2 regions of the Rhodomicrobium sp. genome follow, and region 2 is predicted to be linked to the other one. Evidence: predicted binding sites of a transcription regulator. Region 2 holds the regulator's gene; the other holds the start of a gene.
The links. Region 2 encodes LexA, which represses DNA repair genes until DNA is damaged. Its sites were predicted from a motif close to TGTTCNNNNTGTGTTCNG; they were not measured.
Positions count from the first base shown of each region.

Region 1 (15,477 bases), on a different contig from region 2:
TGGGCGCGTTCATGCGCTGTCTCCTTGCGTGATCGGGGGACGAATCAGGGCTGCAAAGCGCAAGCGCTTTTCGCGAAACGGGCGGCGTGTCTGCAAGACCATTCCCTCCGCCGGTCCTAACCGGATCAGGTTCTACGGGTCGTCGCGCGGCACCTGTTTCAGGTCTCTTCAGCGCAATCTCAGCCGCATGCCTGCGGCCCCCCTTGGTATGCGGGGATCATCGCCTGAAAGAGCGCCGAATGCAATTGAAGGAATCGAGAGGGGCTTGGGCGAAGCGGGGAGCGGAATGGTCAGCCGGTATGGAGAGGTAGAGCGTTTTTCGCGCAACAGTCGCGCCTGGAAGCGTCCGGCGCAGCAATCTCAGGTTGAAAACCGGCGGCGCGAGCCACAGAAGCGCCGGGAATCGCCTCCCACGCTCAAGCATCGGCGCGCCAAGGGGGCTGGCGGGCTTCGCGTCAACGAATTCACGGATTGATCGTGTCATGAAAAGATTTGCCTTGTTTGCCGTCGCCACGGTTGCGCTCGCGGGCTGTGCCTCGAACACCGAAACGCAGCCCTTGCAGGCGGCTGCGGTCGATACCTCGAAGATGCCGCAGTCGGGCATTTTCACGGTGAAAGATGTCGTGGTGACGGAGCAGGGGCCCGACACCCTGCGCCTCGCGGCGGCGACCACGAGCAAATATACCTTCGCCGATCTGTCGGCGGTGGTCTGGTGCCGCGCCCGCGAAGAGGCGACCGCTCGCAAATACGATGGCTGGTATCAGGACGGCATTCAGCAGGTCTCTAACGGCGAGGGCCAGCCGCAGGTTGCCATCGCGACCGCGCGCTATTTCAAGGGCAAGGCGCCGGAGGGAAAGAAGACTTTGAAGAACGAAAAAAGTCCCTGCCACGACGTGCCCGCCGCTGCAAAGGTGAAAGCGTAAACGCTTTTCGTAAGCGGCCTTCGGAAGACGAAACCGGGCCTGCACGAGCCTTCTCGCATCAAGCGAAAAGGCTCGTATCGGCCGGCGATTTCGCCGGTCACGCCGGCGGCATGGTGCCGCCTTCACCGGCCCTATCGCTGGAGGACGGTCCGCCCGGAACTGCCGGCTTTTTCGCCGGGCGGAAATTTACCACCGCTGCCGCAATGGCCAGCATCAGGATTGCCCCCGACTCGTAGATGATTGCGATCGGGTCTTGCTCCTTCTGCAGGATTGCCACCCGCGCGATGGCGGTAATCGCGATGAAGATGGGCAGCGTGATCGGGATCTGCTTCGACGTGATATAGGCCGCGACCATGCCCAGCACCTCGACATAGAGGAACATGAGCAGCAGATCTTGCAGGCCGACATCGCGCTTCACGCCGATGAGGTAGATTTCCTTGATCGCGCCGATCACGGTCAGGATCGCGATCACAACGAGGAAGAAGCTCTCGACCTGCTGGATCAGCTTGCCTATTTTCATATTCTCCCCCTGACGGCTCATGAGCCGATCCTCGGCAGGACGATCCGGCCGTCATTCGGTGCGCCGTCGTCGTCACCGTCTTTCTTGTCGCCGCGCGAAGCCAGATATTGGCTCACGGCTTCGCGCCAAAGCTCGGCCTCGTCGGACGGCAGTGTCGGGGACGCGCCTTGCGGCATCTGGATTCCCTCTTTCCTGAAGGCCTCGATGATCGCCATGCGAAGCTCGGTCTTCGTGCCGGTTCCCTTGTTGAGATCGTAGATATAGGCGAACAGCTTGAACTGAAGCGCATCGACCGTGAAATCGTCGAGCGAAACGAACGGCTCCGGCGATGTCATCACCGCAACATGAGAGCGCGCGACGCCGAGCAGCAAGTCCTTCACCTTGCGCGGGTCGCTTCCGTGAACGACCGAAACGGGGATCATCACGCGCGTCGTGTTGTTGCGCAGCGTCCAGTTTTTCACGTTGCCGGTGATGAAGGAGGAGTTCGGCACGAGCACGCTCGCGCGGTCGCTGGTTTCGATTTCGGTCGAGCGCACGCTGATCTTGCGCACCGTGCCTTCCTCGCCGCCGACCGTGACGAGATCGCCCACCTTGATCGGACGTTCCGCGAGCAGGATGAGGCCGCAGACGAAGTTGCTGACGACGCTTTGCAGGCCGAAACCGATGCCGACGGAGAAGGCGCCCGCAACGATGGCTAGGTTCGAGAGATTGAACCCGGCGTAAGACAACGCGATGAGTGCCGCCGCGCCGACGCCCATATAGCCGACGCCCGTGCGGATGGAGTCACGCAGGCCACCCGACAGGCCCGCGGGTTTCAGAACCTGTGTGTCGAGCCAGCTCTGGAACAGCCGCGCCGCGAAATAGCCGAGCACGAAGACGACAATGGCGGCGAGAATCGCGGCGAGCGACACTTGCGTGTTGCCGATGCGGAAGCCGAAGAAAAGCTGGTAATACCATTCAACGATGTCGGCCCACGGATAGCCCCATTGCAGCAGGATCAGCGGCACCGCGCCGATCAGCACAATGAACTTGAGGAAAAGGCTTATCGGCACCGAAAAGCGTTCGCAGCGCTTCTGGTCGACGCCGAGCGTCTTGATCCAGCCGCCGATGGCCGAGTTTTCGTCGCTGATGCCCTGAGCCACGCCATCGGCCCACAGAAGCAGGATATAGACGACGGCGAGGATCGAGCCCGTGACGATGAGTTGCTGCGCGAGGAAGCGCGACAGCGCCAGATAGCCCGAAAGCGCTGTTACGATGATCGCGACGGTAATGATCCAGACCGGCACCCGAAGCAGGTTCAGCCACGTCGTCGACGGCAGCCCCTCTGACGTCTTGTCCCTGAGCGGCGTCTTCAGGATCGCGGTCACGAGCAGCGCGACGAGAAGGTTCGCCGGAAGCGTGAAGGCAAGCGTCAGCGAGAACGGCGCCTGCACCAGACGCGTGGCGGTGTAGATGAAGGTGGTCGCGCCGTAAACGAGCGCGAGCGCGAGCATCAGCCCCGAAATCCGCACCGCCGCTCCTTCTGTGGCGCGGATGAGCCGCCATTGCGGGCGCCCCGGCGCGAAGACGGTCGCGATGAGGGCGTTCACCACCACGATCACGAGGATCGAGCGCGATGCCGAATAGAGCAGCCACTGAATCTTTTCAGGGATGGGCTGCACCGAGTTGACCGCATGATAAAGGAAAACCAGCGGCACGCAGGCGGGAAGAATACGCAACACGATAACGCCTGCCGCCGTCGATGCACGCCGCCAGAACGGCGGTTCGCCCTCTTCGGTCCAGGTCCTGAGCCGACGAATTCCGCGCCATGAAAGCAGGGAAAGTCCCGCGAAAAGCGCCGCCGCGGTGCCGAAAAGATAGAGAAGCTCGGATTGATCGTCCGAGTCGTCCCACCAGCTTCCGATTGTGCGTTCGACCCGCTCGGCGGCGATGTTCGCATAGGCGGGTACGTTCTCCCATGTCTGCGCCGACCAGACGCCCTGCACCGGCTGGAAGAGATTGCTGGTGAAGTTCTTTCGGCGGATGTCCTGGATGGAGTTGATCTCCTGATTGACGCGCGAATGCGTGTGGTCGAGCGTTGCGCGCGCCGAATTCAGGTGGCTCAGATGGAAAGTCAGGTCGGCGCGAAGCTGGGCTGCTTCGCCCGTCTCGGGCGGCTGGTCGGCAGCCGGCAGCGGGGGCAGGTTGCGCACCTGCTCGTCGATTGCCCGGATCGCGGGCTCCAGCTTCTTCCAGAACTCATCGGCTTCGACGCGGATCTTAAGAAGCTGATCGCGGAAGCCATCGAGTTCGGGATAGCGAAGCCCAGGCTTGCGAAGCTGGTTCTCGATGTCGTCGAGCGTTTTCAGCCATTTCGCGGTCGTTCCTGCGATGTCCGCTCCAAAGGCATCGTTTGCACGCTTGATGACCTCTGCCTTGTTCGCCTCGGGCGCGGGTGCCGGCGCCGCGGCGGCGGGTGCAGCCGGTTTCGGGGCGTCGGCCCCTTGCGCCATCGCGCCGCCATTCGTGAGAGCAAGCGCCGTCGCGAGAAAAACCGCAACGATCCAGTGCCGCAAAGCCATCGAGCAAACCCTTGGAAACCGTGAAATACAGGATTGCTGGTGTACTAGAGGGCAAGTTTGCGGGCAATAAGGCGGGGAGCGCCGTCAACCATTCCGTGCGGCTGCCGGACGTCATGCGAGGCGAGTTGAGCTTGGGCGACGGGTGCGCTTCCCGCGCAATGGAACGCTCTTCGGTCGCCTTGCCGCTATTCGCGCACGTGGACGCTCTTGATGTTCACGAATTCGCGGATGCCGAACACGCCGCATTCGCGGCCGTAGCCCGAGTGCTTCACGCCGCCGAACGGCATGCGCGGGTCGGATCGCACGTTCTCGTTCACGAACGCCATGCCCGCTTCGAGATCGTTCGCTGCAATTTCCTCCCCGCGCCGGATGTCGCGCGTCAGCACGCCCGAACCGAGCCCGAATTCGGAGTCGTTCGCGATGCGGATCGCGTGTTCGATGTCGCGCGCCTCGATGATCGCGGCGACAGGGCCGAACACTTCTTCGTCGTAAGCGGGCTGGCCCGGCCTCACGTCGGTAAGCACCGTCGGCGGATACCACGCACCCCGCCGGTCGGGCACCTCGCCGCCGCAAAGGAGCCGCGCGCCCTTCTCGATGCTCTCGCGCACCTGCCGGTGGATTTCGTCGCGCGCGCCTACGCTTACCAGCGGGCCGAGCTTCGTTGCCGGGTCGAGCGGATCGCCCATGCGGATCGCGCTCATCTTTTCCGCGAGCGCCGTCTCGAATGCTTCTCGCACCGGCGCGATCACGACGAAGCGCTTGCCCGCGATGCAGCTCTGGCCGCCGTTCACCATGCGGGCTTTCGCGGCGACGGTGGCGGCCTGCTGGATGTCCGCATCGTCGAGCACGAGGTAGGCGTCGCTGCCGCCAAGTTCGAGCACGGTCTTCTTGAGATTGCGGCCCACCGCCTCGGCCACGGCCTTGCCCGCCGCCACGCTGCCGGTAAGCGTCACTGCCGCGACATGCGGGCTGTCGATCAGCTCCGCCGTGTCGCGACCAGCGATCAGGATGGTGCGAAACACATTGTCGGGCGCGCCTGCCTCGCGAAACACGTCCTCGATGGCGAGCGCCGAGCCGGGCACGTTGCTCGCGTGCTTCAGGAGCACCGTGTTACCCGCCATCAGCGCGGGCACGGCGGCGCGGAACACTTGCCAGAAGGGAAAATTCCAAGGCATCACGGCCAACAGAGGCCCGAGCGGGTTGAAGGTGACATAGGCGCGTCCCCCTTCGAGTTCGACCGGCTCATTCGCGAGAAACCGCTCGGCATTCTCGACGAAATAATCGCAGTTGAAAGCGCATTTCTCGATCTCTGCGAGCCCCTCCGTGACGGGCTTGCCCATCTCCTCGGCCATCAGCCGGGCGAACGTGTCCTTCCGCTCGCGAAGGATGCGCCCCGCTGTGCCGACGACGATGCCGCGCTCCGTGAAGGACGTGCGCCGCCAGCCGGGAAACGCCTCGCGCACCTCGCGCGCAATCGCGAGCGCCTGTTCGCGCGAATGGCCTTCGTATGTTCGGCCCGGCTCGCCCGTCGCCGGATTTTCGGTCTTGAGCTTCGGGCCGACGCCGCCTTCGCCCTGCGCCGCCTTCGCCTCGTAACCATGTCCCGCGTGATGTGTCATGATGGGCCTCGTGAATTGAAAGCGCGCCCGCCCTTTGCCTCTGTGTTCAACCGCTTTCGGCTGGCGTCGTTCCCGCCTCCGGCTTGCCGGATGCGGGAGTATCGTTTCCAATTCCGGCCTCTCACACGAATGTCTATTTCCTGCTGCAAAGCAGTCGCGGTTAAATCTTATCTGTCGCCATTCCGTCAGCCTGCCCCCCAACCTTCAGGCCACAGCCCATGCTGCATTCGAAATCCGCACTTCGCTGCCTCTGTGTCTCGCTGGTCCTGCTTCTGGTCCTCGCTCACTTCGCGCCGCCCGCGCTCGCGCAGAAGGCGACCGATCCGGCGGCCGACGCGCTCATCGGCTTCGACGCGCGTTTCGTGCCCACCGTCGCCGAAAACGGCATGGTGTCCGCACAGGAGAAGGTCGCCGCGCAGGTCGGCGCGGACATCCTCAAGGCTGGCGGAAACGCAATCGACGCGGCCGTGGCTGTCGGCTTCGCCATGGCCGTCACGCATCCGCAGGCGGGTAATATCGGCGGCGGCGGCTTCATGCTGATCACGCTGGCGGACGGCCGGAAGATCGCGCTCGACTATCGCGAAACCGCCCCCGCGGCCGCCACGCGCGACATGTTCCTCGACAATCGCGGCGCTGTGGATCGCGACAAGGCGCGCTATAGCCGCGCATCGGCGGGTGTGCCCGGAACGGTGGCGGGGCTGCTCTACGCGCTCGAAAAATACGGCACGATGCCCCGCGAAAAGGTGATGGCGCCCGCGATCCGGCTCGCGGAAGAGGGCGTTGTCGTGCCCTACGGGCTTGCCTATGCCTTCTCGCGGGCGAAGGACCGGCTGAAGACCGATCCGTCTTCGGCGCGCTACTTCCTGAAGCCCGAAGGCGAGCCTTATCGCATGGGCGAGGTGCTGCGCCAGCCCGACCTCGCGAAAACGCTGCGTGCGATCAGCGAGCGCGGCGCGGCGGGCTTCTACGAGGGCGAAGTCGCCGAACTGATCGCCGCCGAGATGAAGAAGAACAACGGCCTCATCACCACGGACGACCTCAAGGCTTACAAGCCCGTCGAGCGCGAGCCGGTGCGTGGCATCTACAACGGCTACGAGATCGTCTCCATGCCGCCGCCGTCGTCGGGCGGCGTGCATGTCATCCAGATGCTGAACATCCTCGAAGGTTACGACCTGAAACCGCTCGGCAACGAGAGCGCGGACACCTATCACCGGCTCATCGAGGCGATGCGGCGCGCCTATGCGGACCGTGCGAAATATCTGGGCGACCCTGATTTTGTTACCGTGCCGGTGGCAGGGCTGACGAACAAGGCCTATGCGGCGGAGCTTCGCAAGGGCATCGACCTCGAACGCGCGTCGAAATCGGCGGACGTGTCGGCGGGCAAACCGCCCGCGCCCGAGGGCGAGCAGACGACGCATTTTTCGGTGATGGACAAGGCGGGCAACGCGGTGGCGAACACCTACACGCTGAACCTCGCCTTCGGCAGCGGCTATTCGGTGGACGGCGCGGGCTTCCTCCTCAACAACGAGATGGACGATTTCTCCGCGAAGCCCGGCGCGCCCAACGCCTTCGGCCTCACCGGCGACGATGCGAACGCGATCGAACCCAGGAAGCGCCCGCTGTCCTCGATGGCGCCCACCATCGTCATGAAGGACGGCGCGCCCTACCTCGTCACCGGCAGCCCCGGCGGCAGCACCATCATCACGGTGGTTCTGCAGGAAATTCTCAACGTGCTGACCTTCGACATGAACGTGGCCGAAGCCACCGCCGCGCCGCGCATCCATCATCAGTGGATGCCGGATAACGTCATCACCGAACGGGGTGTGTCCGAGGATACTTTGCGGCTTCTCGAATCGCGCGGGTTCATTCTGCCGAAGAACGCGGACGGCACGTTCCAGCACCGGGTGCTCGGTCGCGCCAATTCCATCATGAAGAAAGGCCCGCTGTTCCTCGGCGCGGCCGACCTGCGCGACGGCGACTCGGCGGCGATCGGATATTGAAGCGTATCCCGCTCTGATTGGATCAAAAGCGCGCCCTACTGTTATGGCGCGCGCCAGACGCGGCGATGGCCCGTTGCGCCCAGCTTTCATGCGAGAACAAACTGATTGACTGACGCGGGTTTATGGTCCAAAACAAGAACAAAGCAGGATCATAATGTGTCATGAGCGTCAGCCCCCCGTCAGATCGCCGTGCCGAAAAAGGCGCCCGGCCGCAAACCGCGATGCGAGAGAACCGAGCTTCGGACCGGCGTGCCGGGTCAGCGGTTTCCGGCGTTCTGGACGCGCTCAGGATGCAGGTCCGCGCCATCGAGTGCCACTATCTCGACGATGGCAGGGCGCCCCCCGTGCTGCCCTTCGCGGATCCACGGTTGAACGAGCCCCTGCCCGGCGGCGGCCTTTCGCTCGGCGCACTGCATGAGTTCACCGCGACCGCGCTCGAAGCCGAACTCGCGCCATCGGTGACAGCCTTCGCGGCAACCGTGCTGGCCGCTCACCTGCGCATGCGAGGCGGCGTCGCGCTATGGGCCGCGAGCCAAAGCGATTGTTACGTGCCCGGCCTTCGCCGCTTCGGCCTCGACCCGGCGCGCATCGTTTTCGTGGACTGCCGGAAGGACGCCGAAGTGCTGGCCGTCATGGAAGAGGCGCTTCATTCGCGGGCCGTCGCCGCCGTGCTCGGCGAGGCGGGCGCGCTTACGCTTAAAACCGGGCGCAGGCTCGACGCCGCCGCGCGGGCTTCAAACGCGCTCGCGCTCCTCGTCCGCCGCCATGTGGTGAAACCCAGGGGCGTGGCCGGCGAGCCAAGCGGGGCCGCCTCTACCCGCTGGCGCGTCGCCGCCGTTCCTTCGTCCGATGTCTTCGGCGGCCTCGGGCCCCCGCGTTGGCGTCTCGACCTCGACTATTGCCGCAATGGAAGAACCGCATCCTTTATCGTGGAGGCACTCGATGGCGCAGACGGGCACACTTTCGAAGCGGGCCACGGGAAAGCGGGCCATGTACGTGTGGTTGCCGAACTTTGCGATGACGCTCGCGCGGCTGAAGCGCCCGAGGCTCGCGAAGCGGCGCGAACCGCTCGCCCTTCTTGAGAAGCACGGCACCGTCCGCCGCATCGCCGCGCTGGATGGCCCCGCTATCGAGGCGGGGCTCTCCCTGCACCAGCCGCTGGCCGACGCGCTCGCGGTATGCCCGAAACTCGTCACCGCCGACGCCGACCCCGCCGCCGAGGCCGACGCACGCGCCGCACTCGCCCTGTGGGCACAGCGCTATACGCCCGCGACCGCGCCCGCGCCGTCCGGCCTCTGGCTCGACATCACCGGCTGCGCGCATCTCTTCGCTCAACCCGCGTTCGGAGCCGGGCGCCTGAACGAAAAGCCGGATCGCCACTGCGGCGCTGCGACCGATGAGGACAAACTCGCCGACGATCTGCTCGGCCGCCTCGAAGCGCGGGGCATTCCGGCCCGCGCCGCCATCGCGCCCACCTTCGGCGCGGCCTTTGCGCTCGCCCATCACGCCGAACGCTATGTGATCGCGGATGACTTCGCGGCCGCCGCCGGGGATGCGCCGTCGCTCCTGTCGGGGCCGTGGACCCTGTTCGAGAGCGAGGGGGATCGGCGCGTTGAAGCCGGTCTCGCCGCCCTGCTCGCGCCGCTGCCCGTCGAGCGGCTGCGTATCGCCGCCGAAACCGCAAGCGTGCTGCGCAAGCTCGGCCTTTACACGGTCGGCGACGTGCTGCCCATGCCGCGCGCCGGTCTCGCGCGGCGCTTTCCCGACCTTCTGCCGCAACTCGACAAGGCGCTCGGCCGCGCCGAAGAAGCCATCGATTTCCTGCGCGAGCCGTCGCCCTGGCTCGAACGCCTGCGCTTCGCCGAGCCCCTGGCCGCGCCGGAGGACATCGAGCGCGTCACGCGCGCGCTGCTCGACATGCTGTGCCGCCGCCTCGAACGGGAGCGGCACGGCGGCCTCACCTTCGAGGTCAGCTTTTTCCGCGCCGATGGCGGCGTGGAAGGGCAGGCCGTGACGACAGCGCTTCCCTGCCGCGATCCGGCTCGCGTGATGCGCCTCTTCCGCGAGAAGCTGCCGCTCATCGATCCCGGCTTCGGCATCGATTCCGCCATGATCTTCGCCTCGAAGGTGGAGCCGCTCGAAGCGCGCCAGTCCAACATCTTGCGCAAGGTGCGGGGCGAAGCGAGCCTCGAAGACCTCGCGGCGCTCATCGACGGGATCGAGAACCGTTTCGGCGAGGGGCGCGTCTACCGCTTCGCGCTGCGCGAAAGCCATATTCCCGAGCGCGCCGTGGCAAGGCAACCCGCGCTCGCCGACGCGGGAACGGCATTCGCGGTCGCTGAAACCCCGCGTCTGGCGGCTGAGGAGAAGGAGGCTGCGCCCTTCGCGCTTTGCGACGCGCGCGGTGCCACACCCGAGTTGCGCATGCCCGAGTTGCGTATGCCCGAGCCGCATTCGAGAGACGCCGGATCGCCAGGCTGTCCGCGCGCTTCCTCGCGGCAAACAGGCGAAGCAACTGCGGCGCCCCGATTGCTCGCTTCCGCTGGGTTCAAGCCGTCGTCCCACGCCGCGCTCAAAGGCGAAACGCCGTCGCGTCAGCCTGACGAGACATCCCTTCCACGCGGCAAAGCGGAACGAGGTCGCGGATCAAAGGGCAGGCGCTCCCCGAAACAGCCGGCCATGGAGCCCTCGCCTTGGGACTTGTTGCCCGAGCGCCCCGTCCGCCTCTTTACACGGCCCCATCCCATCGATGTGACCGCCGTGCTCCCCGACGCGCCGCCGATGCTGTTCCGCTGGCGCAAGGTCGTCCACCGCATCGTGCGCGCGGACGGGCCGGAGCGCATCGCGTCCGAATGGTGGCGCGCGCTTCGCGACGAAGACCGCGAGGTACGCGATTATTATCGCGTGGAAAGCGCGCACGGGATGCGCTTCTGGGTCTATCGCGAAGGTGAATATGGCGGCGAGCGCCCGCCACGCTGGTATCTGCACGGAGTGTTCGCATGATCGCGGGAGCGCCGCCGCGCTATGCCGAGCTTCAGGCCGCGACGAACTTTTCGTTTCTAGAAGGCGCATCGCATCCGCACGAACTCGTGGCGCGCGCGGCGGAACTCGGCCTGTCCGCCATCGCCATCACGGACAGAAACTCGCTTGCTGGCATTGTGCGCGCGCATCTCGCCGCCCGTGACCATGGTATGAAGCTGGTCATCGGCTGTCGCCTTTCCTTCGTCGACGGAGCGCCGGATCTTCTGTGCTATCCGACCGGCCGCGCGGCGTACGGGCGGCTGTGCCGGCTTCTGACGCTCGGCAAGTCGGACCGCGTCATCAGGAGCGAAGCCCTCTCCTTCGCGCAAAGCCGCTCGAAGCCAGCCCAATCGAAGCCCCGCCCCGTTTCCGAACCGCAAACGCGAGAGCCTTGCTCCAACGTCTTGCCGTGGCCGAAAAGGCCGTCGGAAGCGTCGCCGTCCTTTCCGCTCGCCGACGCTGAGAATGGCGTGCCGTTCGATACCGCGATGGACGCGGCATCGCGTCAGGCAGCGCCACACGCCGACGCAGGTCTCGCCCAGAGCCTCGGCGACCGCGGACGGGAGGACACGATCCCGAAGGGCGAATGCCGTCTCGCGCTGGAAGACTTCCTGTCCTTCGCGGAAGGGCAGATCGTCGCCGTGCTGCCGCCGGACGACATCTTCCGAAGCCCGCGCCGCATGGCCGACTTCCGCCGCCACCTGCAAACGCTCGCCGCGCGGTTGCCGGATCGGGTCTACCTCGCCGCGAGCCATCGCTTCCGTGGCGACGATGGCCCCCGCATCGCCCGTCTCGCCGCGCTCGCCGCCGCCGTTTGCGTTCCCCTCGTCGCAACCGGCGACGTGCTCTGCCACGTCCCTGCGCGCCGCCGCCTTCAGGACGTCCTCACCTGCATCCGCCACGCCTGCACCATCGACGAAGCGGGCTTCCGGCTCGCGGCGAACGCCGAGCGGCATCTGAAAGCGCCCGCGGAAAGGGCGCGACTGTTCGCGGGATATCCGGAGGCCGTGGCAAACACCGTGAAGCTCGCGGCGCGCTGCACTTTCAGCCTCGCCGAACTGACATACGAATATCCCGAGGAGATCGCGCCCGACGGCGAAGCTCCCCAGGCCCGGCTGGAGCGCCTCACGTGGGAGGGGCTCGGACGGCGCTATCCGGACGGCGTGCCCGACGATGTGGCGGAGCAGGTGAGGCACGAATTCGACCTGATCGCACGCTTCGGCTACGCGCCGTTCTTCCTCACGGTCGAGGACATCGTCCGCTTCGCGCGGGAAAAGAACATCCTGCATCAGGGGCGCGGCTCGGCGGCAAACTCGGCCGTGTGCTATGCGCTCGGCATCACGGGCGTGGACCCGGCGCGCTCCAACCTCCTGTTCGAGCGCTTCATCTCCGACGCGCGCCACGAGCCGCCCGACATCGACGTCGATTTCGAGCATGAGCGGCGCGAGGAGGTGATTCAATACATATACAGCCGCTTCGGCCGCCACCGCGCCGGGCTGTGCGCCACCGTCATCTGCTATCGCACGCGGGGCGCGGTGCGCGAGGTGGGCAAGGCGCTCGGGCTTTCGCCGGATGTGACGGCGGCGCTCGCGGGCTCCGTCTGGGGCTGGAGCGATGGCGGCGTCGATCCGGGCGACCTCGCCGCGCTCGGCCTCGACGCGAAGGACCCGCGCCTGATGCTCTGCCTTGAACTGACGCGCGAACTGATCGGCTTCCCTCGCCACCTGTCGCAGCACCCCGGCGGCTTTCTCATCGCGCGCGGGCGGCTTGACGAACTCGTGCCAATCGAGAACGCGGCGATGGACGACCGCACCATCGTCTCATGGGACAAGGACGACATCGAGGCGCTCGGCATGCTGAAGGTCGACGTGCTCGCGCTCGGCATGCTGACCTGCCTCGCAAAAGGCTTCGACCTCATCCGTGCGCATTATGGCCGCGACTTCACGCCTGCCACCGTGCCACCGGAAGACCCGGCCGTTTACGCGATGCTGTCGCGCGCCGATTCCATTGGCGTGTTTCAGGTGGAAAGCCGCGCCCAGCAGACGATGCTGCCGCGTCTCAAGCCGCAGAACTTCTACGACCTCGTCATCGAAGTGGCCATCGTGCGGCCCGGTCCTATCCAAGGCGACATGGTGCATCCCTATCTGCGCCGTCGGCAGGGCCTCGAAAAGGCGAGTTTTCCGAGCCCGGAACTGAGAGGCATTCTCGAAAAGACGCTCGGCGTGCCGCTGTTTCAGGAACAGTGCATGCGCATCGCCATCGTCGCGGCGGGCTTCTCGGCGGGCCGCGCGGACGAGCTGCGCCGCGCCATGGCCACGTTCAAGAAGGTCGGCACCATCGGGACGTTCAAGGACGAGTTCATCGGAGGCATGCTTGCGAGGAACTATCCGCGCGACTTCGCCGAGCGCTGCTTCAGCCAGATCCAGGGTTTCGGCACCTACGGCTTCCCGGAAAGCCACGCGGCGTCTTTCGCGCTCCTTGTCTATTGCTCGGCGTGGATGAAGTGCCATTACCCCGATGTGTTCGCCGCCGCGATCCTCAACAGCCAGCCGATGGGCTTTTACGCGCCCGCGCAACTTGTCCGCGACGCGCGCGAGCATGGCGTCGAGGTTCGCCCCGCCGACGTGAACGCGAGCGAATGGGATCATACGCTGGAGGCTGCGGACGGCGGGCGGCATGCGCTGCGCCTCGGCTTCCGTCTCGTCGCGGGCATGCGCGAGGACGACGCCGGGAATATCGTGAAGGCACGCATGGCGGGCGGCCCGTTTTCAAGCACCGAAGATGTGATGCGCCGCGCAAAACTCGGCACCGCCGCGATGCTCACGCTCGCGCGCGCCGACGCGTTCGGCTCGGTGGCGCGGGCGCGGCGCGAAACGTTGTGGGACGTCGTGGGGTTCGAGGCGGATGAATTGCCGCTTTTCGCGCGGGCAACGGAGCCTTCCGCACCATTGCCCTTACCGGACGCGGTCGCGCTGCCGCCGCTGGATGCGGGCGAGGCCGTTGCGGAGGATTATTCGGTGTTCGGCCTGTCGCTGCGGAATCATCCGATGGCCTTCATGCGCGCCGAGCTTCAGGCGCAAGGCATGGTGCGCGCCGTCGATCTCAAGACGCTGCCGAACGGTCGCTTCGTGACGATCGCGGGGCTCGTGCTGTTTCGCCAGCGCCCCGGCACCGCAAAGGGAACGATCTTCATGACGATCGAGGATGAGACAGGCGCGGCCAACCTCATCATATGGCCGAAGCTTTCCGAGACTTATCGCCGGGCTGTGTTCGGTGCGAAAGTGATCCTCTGCGAAGGCGTTCTGCAAAGGGAAAGCGGCGTCATCCATGTCGTAAGCCGCCGCCTGACGGATTTCACGCGCGTCCTCGGGCGTCTTCAACCCGATGCCGCCGCATTCGCCGTTCGCTATGGGCGCGGCGACGAAGGGACGCACGGAACCTCACTGCCACGCCGACGTTCCAAAGTTAACCCGGATTGGACCCGCACCTTAAAAAGCCGCGATTTTCGCTAATGCTGACTTACATCCTTTCCTGTAGCCCTGGATAAGCCATTGCCGCAGGAGAGGCACGGTCGCAAAATGACCAAGGCAACGGCCCCACGCTGGCGGAGCGTTTCGCCTTTGCCTCAGTAAAAGAGGGGAAACATGCGCGTTAAATCTCACATTTGGGTGAGCGCCTACCTGCGTCGCCTGGACACCGCTTTCATTCCTGCCGCGCTCGTGCGTCACGGCGATGCGGATGCCGGAGCGATCTACATCAAGGTCGCCGCTCTCGATGGCACGGCCCAGGTTTTCGCTCCGCTCTCGTCGCAGTTCGCCGAAATGGCGCCGGCCGGGACGCTTTTCATGGAAGATGGACGCGCATGGCAGCCGGTCTACACGCCTCATGCGGCGGAGGCGGAAGCGGATGCCTATCTTGAACGGCAGGCGAGCCGCGATCCCGACATCTGGATTCTCGAAGTGGAAACGCCGCAAGGAAGGCACATGCTGGGGGCAACGGCTGCAACGGTTGCGTGACCCTGGCGCGCGCGCAGCAGCAACCTGCCGTCGATCAGGCGCGACGTGCAGGTTTATGTCGATCAGCTTGTCTGCCGCAAATCGAGCCCGATTTGACCCGGACTGACCGAGGATCGCAATCGAAGCGTCAGGCTACGCCGCGCGCCATGCGGAGCCGCTCCGCGATGTCGGTGCAAAGCGCAGCCAGTCGGGGCTCGGCGAGCGCCGCGCGCGCCGCGACGAGATTGGCCTCGGATCGAAGGATCAGCCCGTCGGCAAGGATGCGCAGCCCGTTCGCGCGAAGCGTCGCGCCCGTGCTCGTGATGTCCACGATGCCTTCCGCCATGCCGGCGGCGGGTGCGCCTTCCGTCGCGCCGAGGCTCTCCACCGTGCGATAGTGGCCCACGCCTTTTTCCGTAAAGAAGCGGCGCGTCAGCATGGGATATTTCGTGGCGATGCGAAGCCGCCTGCCGTGCTCGGCGGTAAACAGCGCGCCCGCTTCTTCGAGGTCTGCCATCGTTTCCACGTCACGCCAGCAATCGGGCACGGCGACGACGACATTGGCGTGGCCGAAGCCGAACTTCACGAGGAGGCCCACGCGCTCGTCGGCATCGGGGATCTGCTCGCGCACAAGATCTTCGCCGGTGACGCCGAGATGCACCCGCCCGCTTTGCAGGTGCCGTGCGATCTCGCCCGCAGAAAGAAATTCCACGGCGACATCCGGCACGCCCGTCATCGCGCCTTTGTAGCCGCGCGCGTCGCCCGTCTTCTCGATGGCGACACCGCCCCTGCGAAACAGGTCGAGCGTATCTTCCATCAGCCGCCCCTTGGACGGCAC
Region 1 covers NZ_JASGFR010000032.1:22,183-37,659, reverse strand. Annotated here, with positions in the region: partial or broken gene QM659_RS12970 (phosphomethylpyrimidine synthase ThiC) at 1-13, opposite strand, end outside; TPP riboswitch at 85-214, opposite strand; gene QM659_RS12965 (hypothetical protein) at 483-923, shown strand; gene QM659_RS12960 (phosphate-starvation-inducible protein PsiE) at 1,021-1,443, opposite strand; gene QM659_RS12955 (mechanosensitive ion channel family protein) at 1,461-4,004, opposite strand; gene QM659_RS12950 (NAD-dependent succinate-semialdehyde dehydrogenase) at 4,190-5,623, opposite strand; gene ggt (gamma-glutamyltransferase) at 5,842-7,623, shown strand; gene QM659_RS12940 (ImuA family protein) at 7,845-8,705, shown strand; gene QM659_RS12935 (Y-family DNA polymerase) at 8,614-10,626, shown strand; gene QM659_RS12930 (error-prone DNA polymerase) at 10,623-14,156, shown strand; gene QM659_RS12925 (DUF1491 family protein) at 14,289-14,660, shown strand; gene hisG (ATP phosphoribosyltransferase) at 14,788-15,477, opposite strand, start outside.
Region 1: QM659_RS12940 (ImuA family protein) is a predicted target of LexA. The motif match lies at 7,758-7,775, and genes of this name have one in related genera.

Region 2 (15,477 bases):
AACGGGAGTTTTCCTTGGCTTCGACACATCATATTCTTGTCGTGGACGACGACAGGCGCATCAGGACCAGCCTCAAACGCTTTCTCACCGACAATGGCATACGAGTAACCGAAGTCGCCGATGGCGTCGCCATGTTCGCGGCCGTCGAGGCCGGGCGTTTCGATCTGATCGTGCTCGACGTAATGATGCCGGGCGAAGACGGCCTTTCGCTCTGCCGGCGACTTCGTGCAACGAGCCGCATCCCGGTCGTTCTGCTCACCGCCATGTCGAGTGAGACGGATCGCATCATCGGCCTCGAAATCGGCGCGGACGATTATGTCTGCAAGCCGTTCAGCCCGCGCGAGCTTCTCGCCCGCATTCGCGCCGTGCTGAGACGAACCGGCGACGCCACGCCTGAAACGAGGATCGCGGGCATCACCTATGTCTTCGAGAACTGGCGGCTCGATGTGGTGCGCCGCACACTGCACAATCCGGGCGGCGCGCTCGTGGACCTTACCGCAGGCGAGCACGATCTGTTGCTGGCCTTCCTCGAACGACCCCAGCACGTTCTCAGCCGTGACCAGCTTCTCGATCTCGCGCGCGGCCGCGCCGCTTCGCCCTTCGACCGCAGCATCGACGTGCAGGTGTCGAGGCTGCGCCGCAAGATCGAGGCGGACCCGCAGACACCCGAACTCATCAAGACCGTGCGGAGCGGCGGCTATATCTTCTGCGCGCCGGTTTCGGTCGAAGATACAAGGCAGTCGGCGTGACCGAATGAGACTGCCGAGCATCCGCCCGCGTTTAAGCCTCGGCACGCGCATCGCCGTCACGACGCTGATCGCGCTTCTTGCGGTACAGGCGCTGAACTCGGCCGTGTTCTTTCTGATGCCGCACCCGCAGGCAACGGTCTACAGCGCGCGCTGGCTCATCGCCGAGGTCGCGGAAACAACGCGTTCGATCCTCACCGCGCAGGAAGCGGAACGCGAAACCGCCGCGCGAGAAGCCGCCACGCGGACCGGCCTCGATATCCGGTGGCATCCGCGCGGATTTGCGCCGCCAGTGCCTGCGTTCGACCGCTCGCCTACAGGACGCCGCTCGTTCCATGAAAGGATTCGCGCAACCCTCGCCAGCGAGCTTGAAGGGCTCGGAACGCGGGTCATCATCTCCAGCCGAGGCGGCCCGTCGTTTCCGAGAGCGGAGGCGGGCGAAATGCGCTTCGTGCCGCCGGAATTCATGAAGTCGGTGCGGACCGGCCCGCTCGAACCTCAGGAGGGCGATTTCCCGCTGTTCGGCGATTTCGAAGTCGTTATCCAGGGAAGCGACGGCGGCACGCTCACCGTCGGGCCGGATCGGCCGCCGCGTTTCGCGCCCTTCTTCGATCCGAGGATGGCGAGCATTCTGGGCGCCATCCTCCTTGTGGTGATCCTGTCGGCGATGACGTCGCACCGTGTCCTCGTCCCGCTCGGCCGTCTCGCGGATGCCGCCCGCACTCTCGGCCGAACGCGCGATCCGGTTCCCATCGACACAACGGGGTTGAACGAGTTCACGGTGGTAGCCGAAGCGATGAACGACATGCAGGAGCGCATCAAGCGATTCATCGACGAGCGCACCCACATGCTCGCGGCTATCTCGCATGACCTGCGATCCTCGCTGACGGGCCTGCGCCTTGACGCCGAGCGCTTGCCGGAGGGCGAAACGAAGGCCGATCTCATCGCCGCCATGGAAGAGATGGAGCGGATGATTTCCGCGACGCTCACCTTCGCGGGCGACGACCTCAAGGGCGAGCGCGCTGAACGCGTGGACCTCGCGGCGGTGCTCATAAGCCTGTGCGATACCTTTTCTGACCGTGGCCGCCTCGCCGAGTACGAGGGACCGGACCATGCCTTTCTCGTCTGTCAGCCTACCGCGATGAAGCGCGTCTTCGCGAACCTGATCGACAACGCCGTCAAATACGGAGGCCGCGCTGAGGTGAGCGTGACCACGGGCGATGACGGCGTCACGGTGATCGTCGCCGATCGAGGGCCGGGAATCCCGCCCGGGAAAATTGAAATCGCGTTTCAGCCGTTCCGCCGCCTCGAAGATTCCCGCTCACCCGAAACCGGCGGCGTCGGCCTTGGCCTCGCCATCGCGCGGGACATCGTGCGAGCCCATGGCGGCGAAATCGCGCTTGCGAACAAGCGCGAAGGCGGCCTCACGGCGCGGGTATGGCTTCCCAGGGGAAGCGCCCCCCTGAGAGCGTCCGCAGAATGTGAAGCGGCTTCCCGATAAGACGCGCGACAGAAAGACGGCGCCCCAAAACTCAAAGCATCGTGCCGCATCCGATGCAGGGCCGCTTCCCGCCAGCCTTTCTGAAGCAGCGCGGCGTGGCGGTGCCATGCCGGACTCGATGCCGGTCAGGCGGTTTCAAACCCCGTCAGTCCGAAGCGGCCCGACTTCGGCCAGCCCTTTGGCACGGGTGAGCCCGCACCTGCGCGGGCGCCCCGGAACTCGTCCAGTTCGGTCACGACGCGGACGCGGCCCGCCGTATCGCCGAGCTTCAGGCCCGTCTCGGCGCCAAACACCTGCACATCGGCAAGGCCGCCATCCTTGTATTTCTGGAGGCGAACGCCGCGCCCGCGCGTCAGTTCATTCAACTCGGCGAGCGGAAAAACGAGCAAGCGGCGGTTTTCTCCCACGACGGCCAGCGTATCCCCTTCCGCCGGACGGCACAGCACGGCGCGCTCGCCATCGCCGAGGTTCAGCACCTGCTTGCCCTTTCGCGTCTGTGCGACAACCTCATCCTCGGCCACAACGAAGCCGTTGCCGACGCTCGACGCCACAACGAGCTTGCGGCCCGCCTTGTGCACGAAGGCTTCAAGCAGATCGTCCGCCTCGTCGAGATCGATCATGAGGCGCACGGGCTCGCCCTGCCCACGCCCGCCCGGAAGCTGGCTCGCTTCGAGCGTGTAGAATTTACCGTTGGTGGCGAAGAGCACGATCTTGTCGGTCGTCTGAGCCTTGATCGCGACCTTCAGCGCATCGTCGGTCTTGAAGGTGAGCTTGGCGAGATCGGCGTCGTGGCCCTTCAGCGCGCGTATCCAGCCCTTCTCGGACAGCACGACCGTCACCGGCTCCCTTTCGATCAGCGCTTCCTCGGCCGAAAGGTCGATATCGGGAAGAGCCGCGGTGCCGGTCTTGCGGCGCCCGAGAGGCGTCGCCTTGCCGAACTGCTTCTTGATGTCCCTGATCTCGGCGGAAATCCTGTCCCACTGCTTTTCATCGGAACCGAGAAGATCGACAAGCCCTTCGCGCTCCTTTGTCAGCGCGTCGTTCTCGGTGCGGATTTCCATCTCCTCAAGCTTTCGCAAGGATCTCAGCCGCATGTTGAGGATCGCTTCGGCCTGCACGTCCGTCAGAGCGAAACGCGCGATCAACGCCGGCTTCGGCTCGTCCTCGTTACGGATGATGCGGATCACCTCGTCGAGGTTCAGATAGGCGATAAGCAGGCCGCCCAGCACCTCTAGCCGGTGATCGATCTGCTTGAGGCGATGCTCGGAACGACGGCGCAGCACCACGCGGCGGTGGTCGAGCCACTCCTGCAACACCTGCGTCAGGCCCAACACCTGCGGCACCTGCCCCTTCGACAGCACCGTCATGTTGAGCGGAATGCGCGCCTCAAGCTCGGTCTGGCGGAAAAGCTGCTCCATGAGCAGCGCCGCGTCCACGTTTCGCGATTTCGGCTCGATGACGATGCGGATGTCCTCCGCGCTTTCGTCGTCGATGTCGCCGAGCAGCGGCAGCTTTTTCGCTTGCAGAAGGTCGGCCATCTTCTCGATGAGCCGCGACTTCTGAACGCCGTAGGGAATTTCCGTGATGACGATCTGATAGGCACCGCGACCGGTGTCTTCGGTGTGCCAGCGCGCGCGCAGCCGGAACGAGCCGCGGCCCGTGCGGTAGGCTTCCACGAGCCCCGCCGTGTCGTCGACGAGCACGCCGCCGGTCGGAAAGTCCGGCCCCGGCAGGAAGGTCAGCAGCGTCTCGACGCTCGCCTTCGGGTGCTTGATGAGATAGAGCGCCGCGTCGCAGACCTCTTCCGCATTGTGCGGGGGGATCGACGTCGCCATGCCGACCGCGATGCCCGACGAGCCGTTGGCCAGCAGGTTCGGGAACGCGGCGGGAAGCACCACCGGCTCTTCTTCCTCGCCGTCGTAGGTTTCGCGGAAATCGACGGTGTCCTCGTCGATGCCGTCGAGCAGCGCGGCGGCGATCGCCGTCATGCGCGCTTCGGTGTAGCGCATCGCGGCTGCGTTATCGCCGTCGATATTGCCGAAATTGCCCTGCCCGTCGACGAGGGGGTAACGCTGGGAGAAGCTTTGCGCGAGACGCACCAGCGCGTCGTACACCGACTGGTCGCCATGCGGGTGATATTTACCGATCACGTCGCCGACGACGCGCGCGCATTTCTTGAAGCCGCCCGCCGGATCGAGCTTCAATTGCCGCATCGCGAACAAGAGGCGGCGATGCACGGGCTTCAGCCCGTCGCGCACGTCGGGCAGCGCGCGGTGCATGATGGTGGAGAGCGCATAGGCGAGGTAGCGCTCTTCGAGCGCGTCCTTCAGCCGGATCGGCTCGATGGGTGGGTTCGCGAGAATCGTTTCGTCGGCCATGCGTCAGAGGTAGCGGGTTCGCGATGGCGGCTCAAGGGCGGAGGGCGCGGTTCCCGACGGGCATGCAATTTCAAAGGCCCGTCGGCAACGCCCCAGCAGCCTGAACAGCCGATCCTCGCGCGTCAAAGCCACCGGCAGGAGGCTTCGACGAGAGAAAGGTAATACGCGGCTGGCTACGACACCGCGCGGACGTAGGAGCCGGGTGCGTCCTCGATGGGCGCGTAACCATTGCCGCCGGGTTCGCGCGGCGGAACCTTGTCGCCGGAAAGCGAGCCGAGCCACTTCGCGTAGTCCGGCCACCAGGAACCCGGATATTCCGTTGCCCGCGCCACGAAGGCATCGACAGTGGGGATCGTCTTCGGATCGCCGTCCTCAAGGATCCAGTGCTGATATTTGGCCCGGCTTACGGGATTGACGACGCCCGCGATATGCCCGGATCCGGCCAGCACGAAGCGCACCGGTCCGCCGAACAGCTTCGAGCCGACGAGCACCGACTGCGCGGGCGCGATGTGATCCTCGCGCGTGGCGAGTTCGTAGATCGGGATCGTCACGCGGGAGAGGTCGAGCGGCACGCCGCCGAGCGACAGAAGCCCGCGCGCGAGCTTGTTGTCGCGATAGAATTCGCGCAGGTAGAAGCTGTGGTTCGCTGGCGGCATGCGCGTCGAATCCGCGTTCCAGTACAGGAGGTCGAACGGGAACGGCTGCTTGCCGAGCAGGTAATTGTTGACGATGTACGGCCAGATCAGATCGCGCGGGCGCAGCATGTTGAACACGGCCGACATGCGCGCGCCATCGAGGAAACCGCGTTCCGCCATCACCTCGTCGAGCGCCTTCAACTGCTCGTCGTCGATGAAGACGAGAAGATCGCCGGCGTTGGTGAAATCGGTCTGCGCGGCGAGGAACGTGGCCGACGCAATACGGTCGTCGCCCGTCCCGGCCATGTAGGCGAGCGTGCTCGCGAGCAGCGTACCGCCGACGCAATAGCCGACGGCATTGGTGCGCGGCTCGCCCGTGATGCGAAGCACGGCGTCGGTCGCGTCGAGCACCCCCTCACGCATGTAGTCCTCGAACGATTTCGAGGCGAGGTTGGCGTCCGGATTCACCCAGGAGACCACAAAAACCGTGAAGCCCTGATCGACGACCCATTTGATGAACGACTTCGGCGGTGTCAGGTCGAGGATGTAATATTTGTTGATCCATGGCGGCACGATCATCAGCGGCACGCGATACACGCTCTCCGTCGACGGCGTGTACTGGATGAGCTGCATGATGTCGTTCTGATAGACCACCTTTCCGGGGGTGACGGCGAGATTCTTGCCGACCTCGAAAGCCGACATGTCGGTCTGGCGTATGCGAAGCAGTTCGCCCGACTGGTTCAGATCTTCCACAAGGTGCTGCATTCCCTCCGCAAGGTTCTGACCGCCGGTCGAGACGGTGGTGCGGATCACCTCGGGATTGGTGAACGGGAAATTGGACGGCGAAAGCGCGGTCACGATCTGGTTCAGATAGAACTCGGCGCGCTTCCTTGCGTGTCTGTCGACCGTCTCGGCGTTCTCGACGAGATCGCCCGCCCATTTGCCGGTCAGAAGATAGGCCTGCTTCAGGAAATCGAAGAATGCGTTCTCCGACCACTCCTTGTCCTTGAAGCGCGGATCGCTGGCGGCCGGCTCGATCAGCGGCTGGACCTCCTCGCCGAGAAAACGCTGATAGGTCCGGCCCCAAAGGTCGATGAGATCCTGATTGAGCTTCGCCTGAGCGGCTGCCAGCTTTTGCGGGTCGCTCATCCAGTATTGCGCGATCGGCGCGAAAATCTTGCCGATGTCCGCCATTCCGCCCGCGACCGTGAAAGCGCCCGAGCGCTTGTCCCGGTCCTCGTAGATTTTCGCGACGGCCTGCCCGCTAGCCTCAAAGGCGCGAAGAAGGTTCGTCGCGAATTGCTCCGGAGACTGAAGGCCCGGCAAAGGTCTGGACGGCGCCGGAGCGCTCGCGGCTTCTCGCTTGTCGCCTTTTTGACGCTTGTCTGACATCCGTGCGTAGCTCTCCCAAACCGCAAAGTTATTCTTGCGTCCTTTTGCGCTCGTTGAATCGAGCATGGACTAATAATATAACATTCTGGCGTCGTTTGGTGAGGGGCCGAAAGCTTTTCTTCGCCCGCCGCGCTTGTCCTCCGACTAAGTGTTTACTATAGCGCTTCGATGGCGGCTGTCCCGCCCTCGCGATAGCCGCATATCAGCCATGACTCGTCAGGTTCGATCTTAATATCGCCGCAGGAGCGCGACGAGCTTGCCCTGGATCTTCACACGGTCAGGACCGAAAATACGCGTCTCGTAGGCCGGGTTTGCGGGTTCGAGAGCGATCGATTGCCCGCGCTTGCGAAGCCGTTTCAGGGTCGCCTCCTCGTCGTCGATGAGCGCGACCACGATATCCCCGCTTTCGGCGGCCGCGGTCTTTTTCAGCACGACCGTATCGCCTTCCTGAATTCCGGCTTCGACCATGGAGTCGCCGCGCACTTCGAGCGCGAAGTGATCGCCCGTGGAGAGATATTCCGGCGGCATGACGAGGACGTGGCTGTGGTCCTCGATGGCCGAGCGCGGCACGCCCGCCGCGATACGCCCCATCACGGGAACCGATATGCCGCCGTCTTCCCGGTCGCGGATGAAAGGAGACTGCGGTGCGTCCTCGAAAGATGACCGGCGTCCTTCGATGACGGTCGGCATGAAGCCCCGCCGGCGGTCGGCCTCGAAACCCGCGCGCGCGCGCTCCGGCATCTTCATGACTTCCAGGGCGCGGGCGCGATGGGGAAGCCTGCGGATGAAGCCGCGCTCTTCCAGCGCCATGATCAGGCGATGGATGCCGGACTTGGACTTGAGATGCAGCGCCTCCTTCATTTCATCGAACGACGGCGGCACGCCGGTCGCTTCGATACGCTCATTGATATAGAGGAGGAGTTGCTTTTGCTTCGGTGTCAGCATGGGCGGCCCGGTTGTGGCGAAGGACTGTACAAACCAAGAACACCATTAAGCGTTCTCATTAAGTTCCGCAAGGAAAAAGGGCACTTTTGGATCAGCCCTGCACAGGAGGAATCTCTAGCGACAGGAGATTTCCCAATGGCTAATTTATTCCCGGTCCTGCCAGCGTTCGACTTGTCGGACCGTTTTCCCCTTCCGGCCTGCCCGATTTCAGGCCGCATTTCTGCGTTGTTCAAACGCACTCTCCCCCACAGTCATCATATTGTGACGCACAAGAGAATCCAGCTTGCGAAGTCAGTAAGCAGAGAGTATCCGTGACAAGCGCAATTAGGTATATTTTTTATGACGATTACCAACGATCCGATCAACGATTCTGATCTTCAGGCGCCTTCGGTGAAGCTTCGGGCGAACGTGGCGCCGCGCATTAATCTGGCATTTCAGGTCAATTCAATTCCGGCCATCGGCGAAATCGAGATCGCCAACGGAACAGAGCGCGACTTCTCGGATGTCCTGATTTCCATTTCGTCGGAACCTCCTTTTCTCAAGCCGACGGTCTTCCGGCTGGATCGTCTCAACGCGGGGGGCGTCCGCTCGATCAGCCCGGTCGAGGCCGATCTCGACCCTGCCTTTCTCAATCGGCTGACCGAAGCCGCGGACGGCGAAATCCACATTTCGGCGAGAGCGGGCGAGGAATCGCTGGCGACCGCGACGATCCCGTGCCGGGCGCTCGCGCCGAACGAATGGACCGGACTTTCCACGCCGCCGGAACTCGTGGCCGCTTTCGTCCGCCCGAACGACCCGGCCGTCGAGGTGATTTTGCGCAATGCCGCCGAGAAACTCCGTCTGCATGGCAGGAACTCGGCGCTTGACGGCTATTCCGGCAACAGGAAGGGACGTTCGTGGGAGGTCGCCGAGGCGATCTGGGCTGCCCTCGTCGACGCGAAGATCGTCTACGCGTTCCCGCCCGCGAGTTTCGAGCAGGACGGGCAGAAGATCCGCCTGCCCGGCGCGATCCTTGAGCGCAAGCTCGGGACATGTCTCGATCTCACGCTGCTTTACGCGGCCTGCCTGGAACAGGCCGGGCTCAATCCGCTCGTCGGCTTTTCGACGGGCCACGCCTATTGCGGTCTCTGGCTCACACAGGAGGCTTTCTCCTCCTGTGTCGTCGACGAAGCCGAGACCGTTCGCAAACGCCTGCAACTGCAGGAAATGATCCTGATCGAGACAACCCTTCTCACGAACCATCCACCGCTGAAATTCCGGGCCGCGGTCGACAAGGCCGCGAGCTACGCGAACGAGGACGAACCGCGCCGCTTCGAACTGGTCGTCGATATCGCGCAGGCACGCCAACGCCGAATCCGCCCGCTCGGCGTCGAGCATGACGGTGCGCAGGATGCTCTGCCCGTGACAGCGGAGGCCGGCGGATCGGTTGGGCTCGACGAACCGCCAACCTTCGTGGAGGAAGCCGTCAGGCCCGCCGAGCCGGATCAGCCGCTCGACCGGGTGGAACAATGGAAGCGGAAGCTGCTCGACCTCTCGCTTCGCAACAGGCTCCTGAATTTCAAGAGCGGAAAAAGCGCCGTCGATCTCTCCTGCCCTGACGCGGGCGAGCTGGAAGACCGGCTCGCGAGCGGCAAGGAGATAAAAATCCTCGCCAGAGCCGACGTCATGAGCGGCGACGATCCGCGCGATGCCGAAGTCTACCAGTTGAGGGCGGGCGAAGACGCAGCGAGACAGCACGCGCTCGAAGCGCTCGGGCGGGGCGAAGTGCTCACCGCGCTTTCCGACGACGACCTTCAGGACCGGCTGACCGAAATCCATCACACTGCGCGAGGCTCGCTCGAAGAAAGCGGCGCGAACAGCCTGCATCTTGCCATGGGCTTTCTGTCGTGGTCGCCTGCGGGGAAGGACCAGCGTTGCCGCGCGCCGCTGCTTCTCGTGCCGGTCCGGCTGGAGCGCCGCACCATTCGCTCGGGCTTCCGGCTCGTGCGCCATGACGACGACGCCCGCATCAATCCGACGTTACTGCAAATGCTTCGGCAGGATTTCGGCCTCGAAATGCCGGAGTTCGAGCGCGATCTGCCGCAGGATGCGTCGGGCCTCGACGTGGCGCAGATCTGGCGCATCGCGCGGCTGCACATCAAGGACATGAAGGGGTTCGAGTTGACCGAGGAGGTCACGCTTTCGAACTTCTCTTTCGCCAAATATCTGATGTGGAAGGATCTTGTCGACCGCGCGGAGCTTCTGAAGCGGAACCCCGTGGTTCGCCATCTCATCGATACGCCGAAAGACACCTATGGCGATCCCCGCGACATGCCGGAGGAACGCGCGCTCGACCGCGAGATCCACCCGAAAGACCTGTTCATGCCGCTTCTGGCGGACTCGTCGCAGACAGCCGCGGTCGTCGCCGCGTCGCGCGAGAAGGACTTCGTGCTTTTCGGTCCGCCCGGCACGGGCAAGAGCCAGACGATTGCGAACATGATCGCGCAGCTTCTTGGCGACGGGCGGTCCGTGCTGTTCGTTTCGCAGAAGACGACGGCGCTTGAGGTCGTTCGCAAGCGACTGAACGACATCGGCCTCGGCTCCTTCTGCCTCGAAGTGCATTCGGCCAAGGCGCAAAAAACCGCTGTCCTCGCTCAGCTCAAGACAGCGTGGGAATCGCGCTCCGCCGATGCCGCGCGCGAATGGGATTCGGCGACGGAGGATCTGAAAGCGCTTCGCGACCGGCTCAACGAGGTCGTCGTCGCGCTGCATCGCCGCCATGGCAACGGCCTGTCGGTGCACCGTGCTCTGGGCCGCGTCATAGCGCAACGGGACTTCGCACCGAAGGTCAAGCTTCCGTTCTCCTCCCCCGATCAGCACGACGAAGCGGAGATGCGCGCCTTGCGCGATCTCTGCCGCAGCCTGCGAACCGCCGTGCAGGCGCTTGGCACGACGCCCGCAGCGCACCCGCTGAAGGAGATCGGCCATGCAGACTGGTCGCCGGTGTGGCGTGGCGAACTGGAAACGGCGTGCGCCGCGTTCCGCAAAGCCGTGGTCGATCTGTCAAACGCGGGCGCGGTGCTCGCGAAGCATTTCGGGACGCATGAAACGGGAGACCCGCATCGCCTCTATGCGATGATCGTCTTTGCCGCGCTCGCCTTCAAACCGGAGGCCCGCGACGCCGCCACGCTCGCCGGCAAGGATATCCGCGCGCTCAAACCGGCCTTCGAGGCATGGCGCAGGGACCGCGCCGCCTTCGATGCCGCGCAAGCGCGGCTCGCCAATCGTTACCGCGACGCCGTGTTCAGCCTCGACTTCGGCCGTCTGATGCAGGACTGGCGCGATGCAATCGCGGCCTCCTTCCTGACGCGGAACGGCCGCAAGAAGCGCGTCTGGGATGCGCTCGCACCGTTCACCGACGGCGCGCCCCCCGAGGATCTCGGCACCGAGATCGTCGGGCTGATGGAGGTGAAGGAGGGGCGCGCCAAGGCGATGCGTCATGACGCGACGTTCGGAGCGCTTGGCCCCATCTGGCAGGGGCTCGAAACCGATCCGGCGCGCGTCGAAGCAGCCTTCGCGTGGCTCGGCCAAATCTCCGAAGCCGCCGCATCGCTTGCCACCCCGGAGCGTGACAAGGCGGGGTGGCTCGCCCTTCTCGCCGCGCTCATCCTCGATCGGCCGGACTTCATGCGCGAGGGCGGCCGCTTCGCGACGGACGCGGGAAAGACGCTGACCGCATACAAGACGTTTCAGGCGGCGCGCAAGGAGCTTGTCCGCCTCGCGCATCTCTCCGACGACTATTTCGGTCTGCCGCGCTCCGGCCATTGGCTGCGAGACGCCGCGAGCCTTGCCGAAATCTGGGCAGCGAACGCGCCGAAAAGCCAGCGCTGGTGCGACTGGCTTCGCCATGCCGCCGCCGCGCGCGCTCGCGGCCTTGCGCCGCTGACAGACGCCTTGACAGCGGGCGACATCGAAGCGTCCGATATCGAAACGGCCTTCGAGGTCGCCTATGCACGCTGGTGGGTCGAACAGACCGTGCATCGCGACGCGCTGCTTCGCGGCTTCGTCTCGGACCAGCATGAGGACGCGATCGCGCGCTTCATCGAACTCGACCATAAGGTTTCGCAGCTTGCACGCCATGTGGTCGCCGCGCGCCTGTCGGGAGTGGTGCCCGCCCGCAACGCCTTCGGACAAGACCCCGAATTCGGCGTCCTTTCGCGGGAGATCGAAAAGCGGGCGCGGCACATGCCGCTTCGCAGCCTGTTCTCGAAGCTGCCGAACGCGCTGACGGCGCTGACGCCTTGCGTGATGATGAGCCCGCTTTCCGTCGCGCAATTCCTGCCCGCCGACTCGCAGCCCTTCGATGTCGTGATCTTCGACGAGGCGTCGCAGATCCCGGTGTGGGACGCCATCGGTGCCATCGCGCGCGGCAGGCAGGTGGTCGTCGCGGGCGACCCGAAGCAGCTTCCGCCGACTTCTTTCTTCGACCGCGCAGGCAATGCCACGGAGGATGCGAGCGAGGTCGAAGACCTCGAAAGCATTCTCGACGAGTGTCTTGCCGCGAACATTCCGAGCAAGCGGCTGGCCTGGCATTATCGCAGCCGCCACGAAAGCCTGATCGCGTTCTCGAACCAGAACTATTACGACGGCGCTCTCGTCACCTTCCCGTCTCCCGTGACCGAGGATCGCGCCGTCCGTTTCGAGCATGTGCCGGACGGGATCTACGAACGCGGCTCGGGGCGCGTCAACAGAGAGGAAGCGCGCGTAGTCGTGGCGGATGTCGTGCGGCGTCTTTCCGATCCGGCCTTTGCCGCCAGCGGCAGTTCGCTCGGCATCGTGACGTTCAACGGCGAGCAGCAACGGCTGATCGAAAACCTGCTCGACAAGGAGCGCCGCGAGAAGCCGGAACTCGAACGGTTCTTCGGCCACGAGTGGCACGAACCCGTGTTCGTGAAGAACCTCGAAAACGTGCAGGGCGACGAGCGCGACGTCATCCTGTTTTCCATCGCCTACGGCCCCGATCAGGCGGGCAAGGTTTCGGTGCAGATCAGCACGCTCAACAAGGAAGGCGGCACGCGTCGGCTCAACGTGGCGATCACGCGCGCGCGCTCCGAACTCGTGGTGTTCGCGACACTCCGGCCGGACCAGATCGACCTGTCGCGCACGAAGGCGACAGGCATCCGCGATTTCAAGCACTTCCTCGAATACGCGGAACGCGGACCGCGCGCGCTTGCCGCTGCCTCGGAGCCTCTTGGCGAGACGGAATCGCCGTTCGAGGACGCAGTGAAGAAGGCGCTCGAAGCGAAGGGCTGGCAGGTGCATCCGCAGATCGGCGTCTCGGGCTTCCGCATCGACCTCGGCGTCGTGCATCCCGATGCGCCGGGCCGCTATCTCGCGGGCGTGGAGTGCGACGGCGCGACCTACCATCGCTCGGCGACCGCGCGCGACCGCGACCGGCTCCGCGAGGGCGTGCTTCGCAATCTGGGCTGGCGGATCGTGCGCGTCTGGTCGACCGACTGGTGGGTCGACCCCGACAGCGCGTTCACCCATCTGCACGCACGACTTTCCGAGCACCTCGAAATGGACCGGCTGGCCGAGCGGGCCAAGTCGCAGGACGCACCCGACCCCGTCGAGCCGGCCCCTGCCCCCGTCGAGGCGGTGCTCGCGCTCATCTCCGAAACGTCGGACGAAGACGCCCCTTCCCTGCCCGCGCACGCCGCCTCAGCCGATGAACCCGATTTGGTCGAAGCAAAGGAAGACGCGCCACCGCAATCCGCGCTTTTTGCGGCGCGCGCAGAGGGCGAGCAATTGGCGTTCCCCATTGCCGACGGGGGCGGATATCGCGCCGCCGACCTTGCCGCAGCCGGTTTCGCGCCTGATCGCGACGGCTTCTACGAAACGTGGTATCGGCCGACACTTCGGAAAATGGTCGCTCACGTCATAGAGGCCGAAGGCCCCGTCTTCGACGATGTCCTCGTTCGCCGCATCGCGCGCGCCCACGGCTTCGACCGAGCCGCCGGTCGCATCCGCGAAACAGTGCTCGATGTGGTCGAGCGGCGCTTTCCCCGCTCAACGGAAGAGGGGCGCAAGATCTATTGGCCCGAAAATGCCGACAAGACGCAGCTGCCGCGTTTCCGCGCCGGCAGCACCGAACTGCGCGATCACACGGACATTCCGCTGGCAGAACTTGCAGCCCTCGCGGACCGGTTTCTGGCGGACGGCGCGAAGCCCGAGGAAGCGGCCTTCATGATGGCAAGACACCTTGGAATCGGGCGTCTGCGCGAGGCCGCGCGCGAGCGTTTTCTGGCTGCGGCCCAACACGCCGCGCGCTTCCAGGGCGAACTTTCGGATTGAGGCAAGCGCGGCCGTCCATGGAAGCGGCGCGGCTTATTTCACGCTGGCGCCGCGCCTCCCGCGTGGCATAAGGGGAGCAAATCGCGCAATAGCGCATCCGAAAACTCTCGCAGCATCCCCGGTGGTCATGATCCGTCTCGAAAACATCAGCAAGCAGCATGGCAATCATCTGCTTTTCATCGAGGCGTCCGCCTCTCTCCTGAAAGGCGAGAAGGCTGGCCTTGTCGGCCCCAACGGTGCGGGCAAGTCATCGCTATTTCGCATGATCACCGGGCAGGACGAGCCCGACGAAGGTCAGGTGGCGATCGATCGCGGCACCACCATCGGCTATTTCAATCAGGATGTCGGCGAAATGTCGGGCCATAGCGCCGTGACCGAGGTCATGAACGGAGCAGGCCCCGTCAGCGCGGTTGCGGAGGAACTGAAGGAGCTTGAGGCCGCCATGGCCGACCCCGACCGCGCCGACGAGATGGACGCGATCATCGAGCGTTACGGCGAAGTCCTGCACACTTTCGAGGAACTCGACGGCTACGCTCTCGAAGCGCGCGCGCGCGAAGTGCTCGCCGGGCTCTCCTTCACCCAGGAGATGATGGACGGCGATGTCGGCAAGCTCTCCGGCGGGTGGAAAATGCGCGTCGCTCTCGCGCGTATCCTCCTGATGCGGCCCGACGCGATGCTTCTCGACGAGCCGAGCAACCATCTCGACCTCGAAAGCCTGATCTGGCTCGAACAGTTCCTCAAGAACTACGACGGCGCGCTCTTGATGACTTCGCACGACCGCGAATTCATGAACCGCATCGTCAACAAGATCGTCGAGATCGACGGCGGTTCGCTTACCAGCTACTCCGGCGATTACGAATTCTACGCGCAGCAGCGCGAACTGGCCGAGAAGCAGCAGCAGGCGCAATTCGAACGCCAGCAGGCGATGCTCGCCAAGGAAATCAAGTTCATCGAGCGGTTCAAGGCGCGCGCCAGCCACGCCTCGCAGGTTCAGAGCCGCGTCAAGAAGCTCGAAAAGATCGACCGGGTGGAGCCGCCCAGGCGACAGCAGAGCGTGCAGTTCGATTTCCCCCCCGCGCCGCGCTCCGGCAACGATGTCGTGGCGCTCAAGGACATCCACAAGCGCTACGGCAGCAAGGTCATCTACGAAGGGTTCGATTTCGCGATCCGGCGCAAGGAACGCTGGTGCGTGATGGGCGTCAACGGCGCCGGCAAGTCGACGCTGCTCAAGCTCGTCGCAGGCGCGAGCGAGCCCGATAAGGGCACCGTCACCATCGGGGCGAGCGTGAAGATGGGTTATTTCGCTCAGCATGCGATGGAAACGCTCGATGGCGACGCGACGATCTTCCAGTCGCTCGAACATGCCTTCCCGCAGGCGGGACAAGGTACGCTGCGCACGCTCGCGGGCTGTTTCGGCTTTTCCGGCGACGACGTCGAAAAGAGATGCCGCGTGTTGTCGGGCGGCGAGAAGGCGCGGCTCGCAATGGCGATCATGCTGTTCGATCCGCCGAATTTCCTGGTGCTCGACGAACCGACAAACCATCTCG
Region 2 covers NZ_JASGFR010000018.1:7,296-22,772, reverse strand. Annotated here, with positions in the region: gene QM659_RS08960 (response regulator) at 15-749, shown strand; gene QM659_RS08955 (ATP-binding protein) at 754-2,247, shown strand; gene parC (DNA topoisomerase IV subunit A) at 2,373-4,625, opposite strand; gene QM659_RS08945 (PHA/PHB synthase family protein) at 4,799-6,652, opposite strand; gene lexA (transcriptional repressor LexA) at 6,881-7,597, opposite strand; gene QM659_RS08935 (DUF3320 domain-containing protein) at 7,937-13,930, shown strand; gene QM659_RS08930 (ABC-F family ATP-binding cassette domain-containing protein) at 14,058-15,477, shown strand, end outside.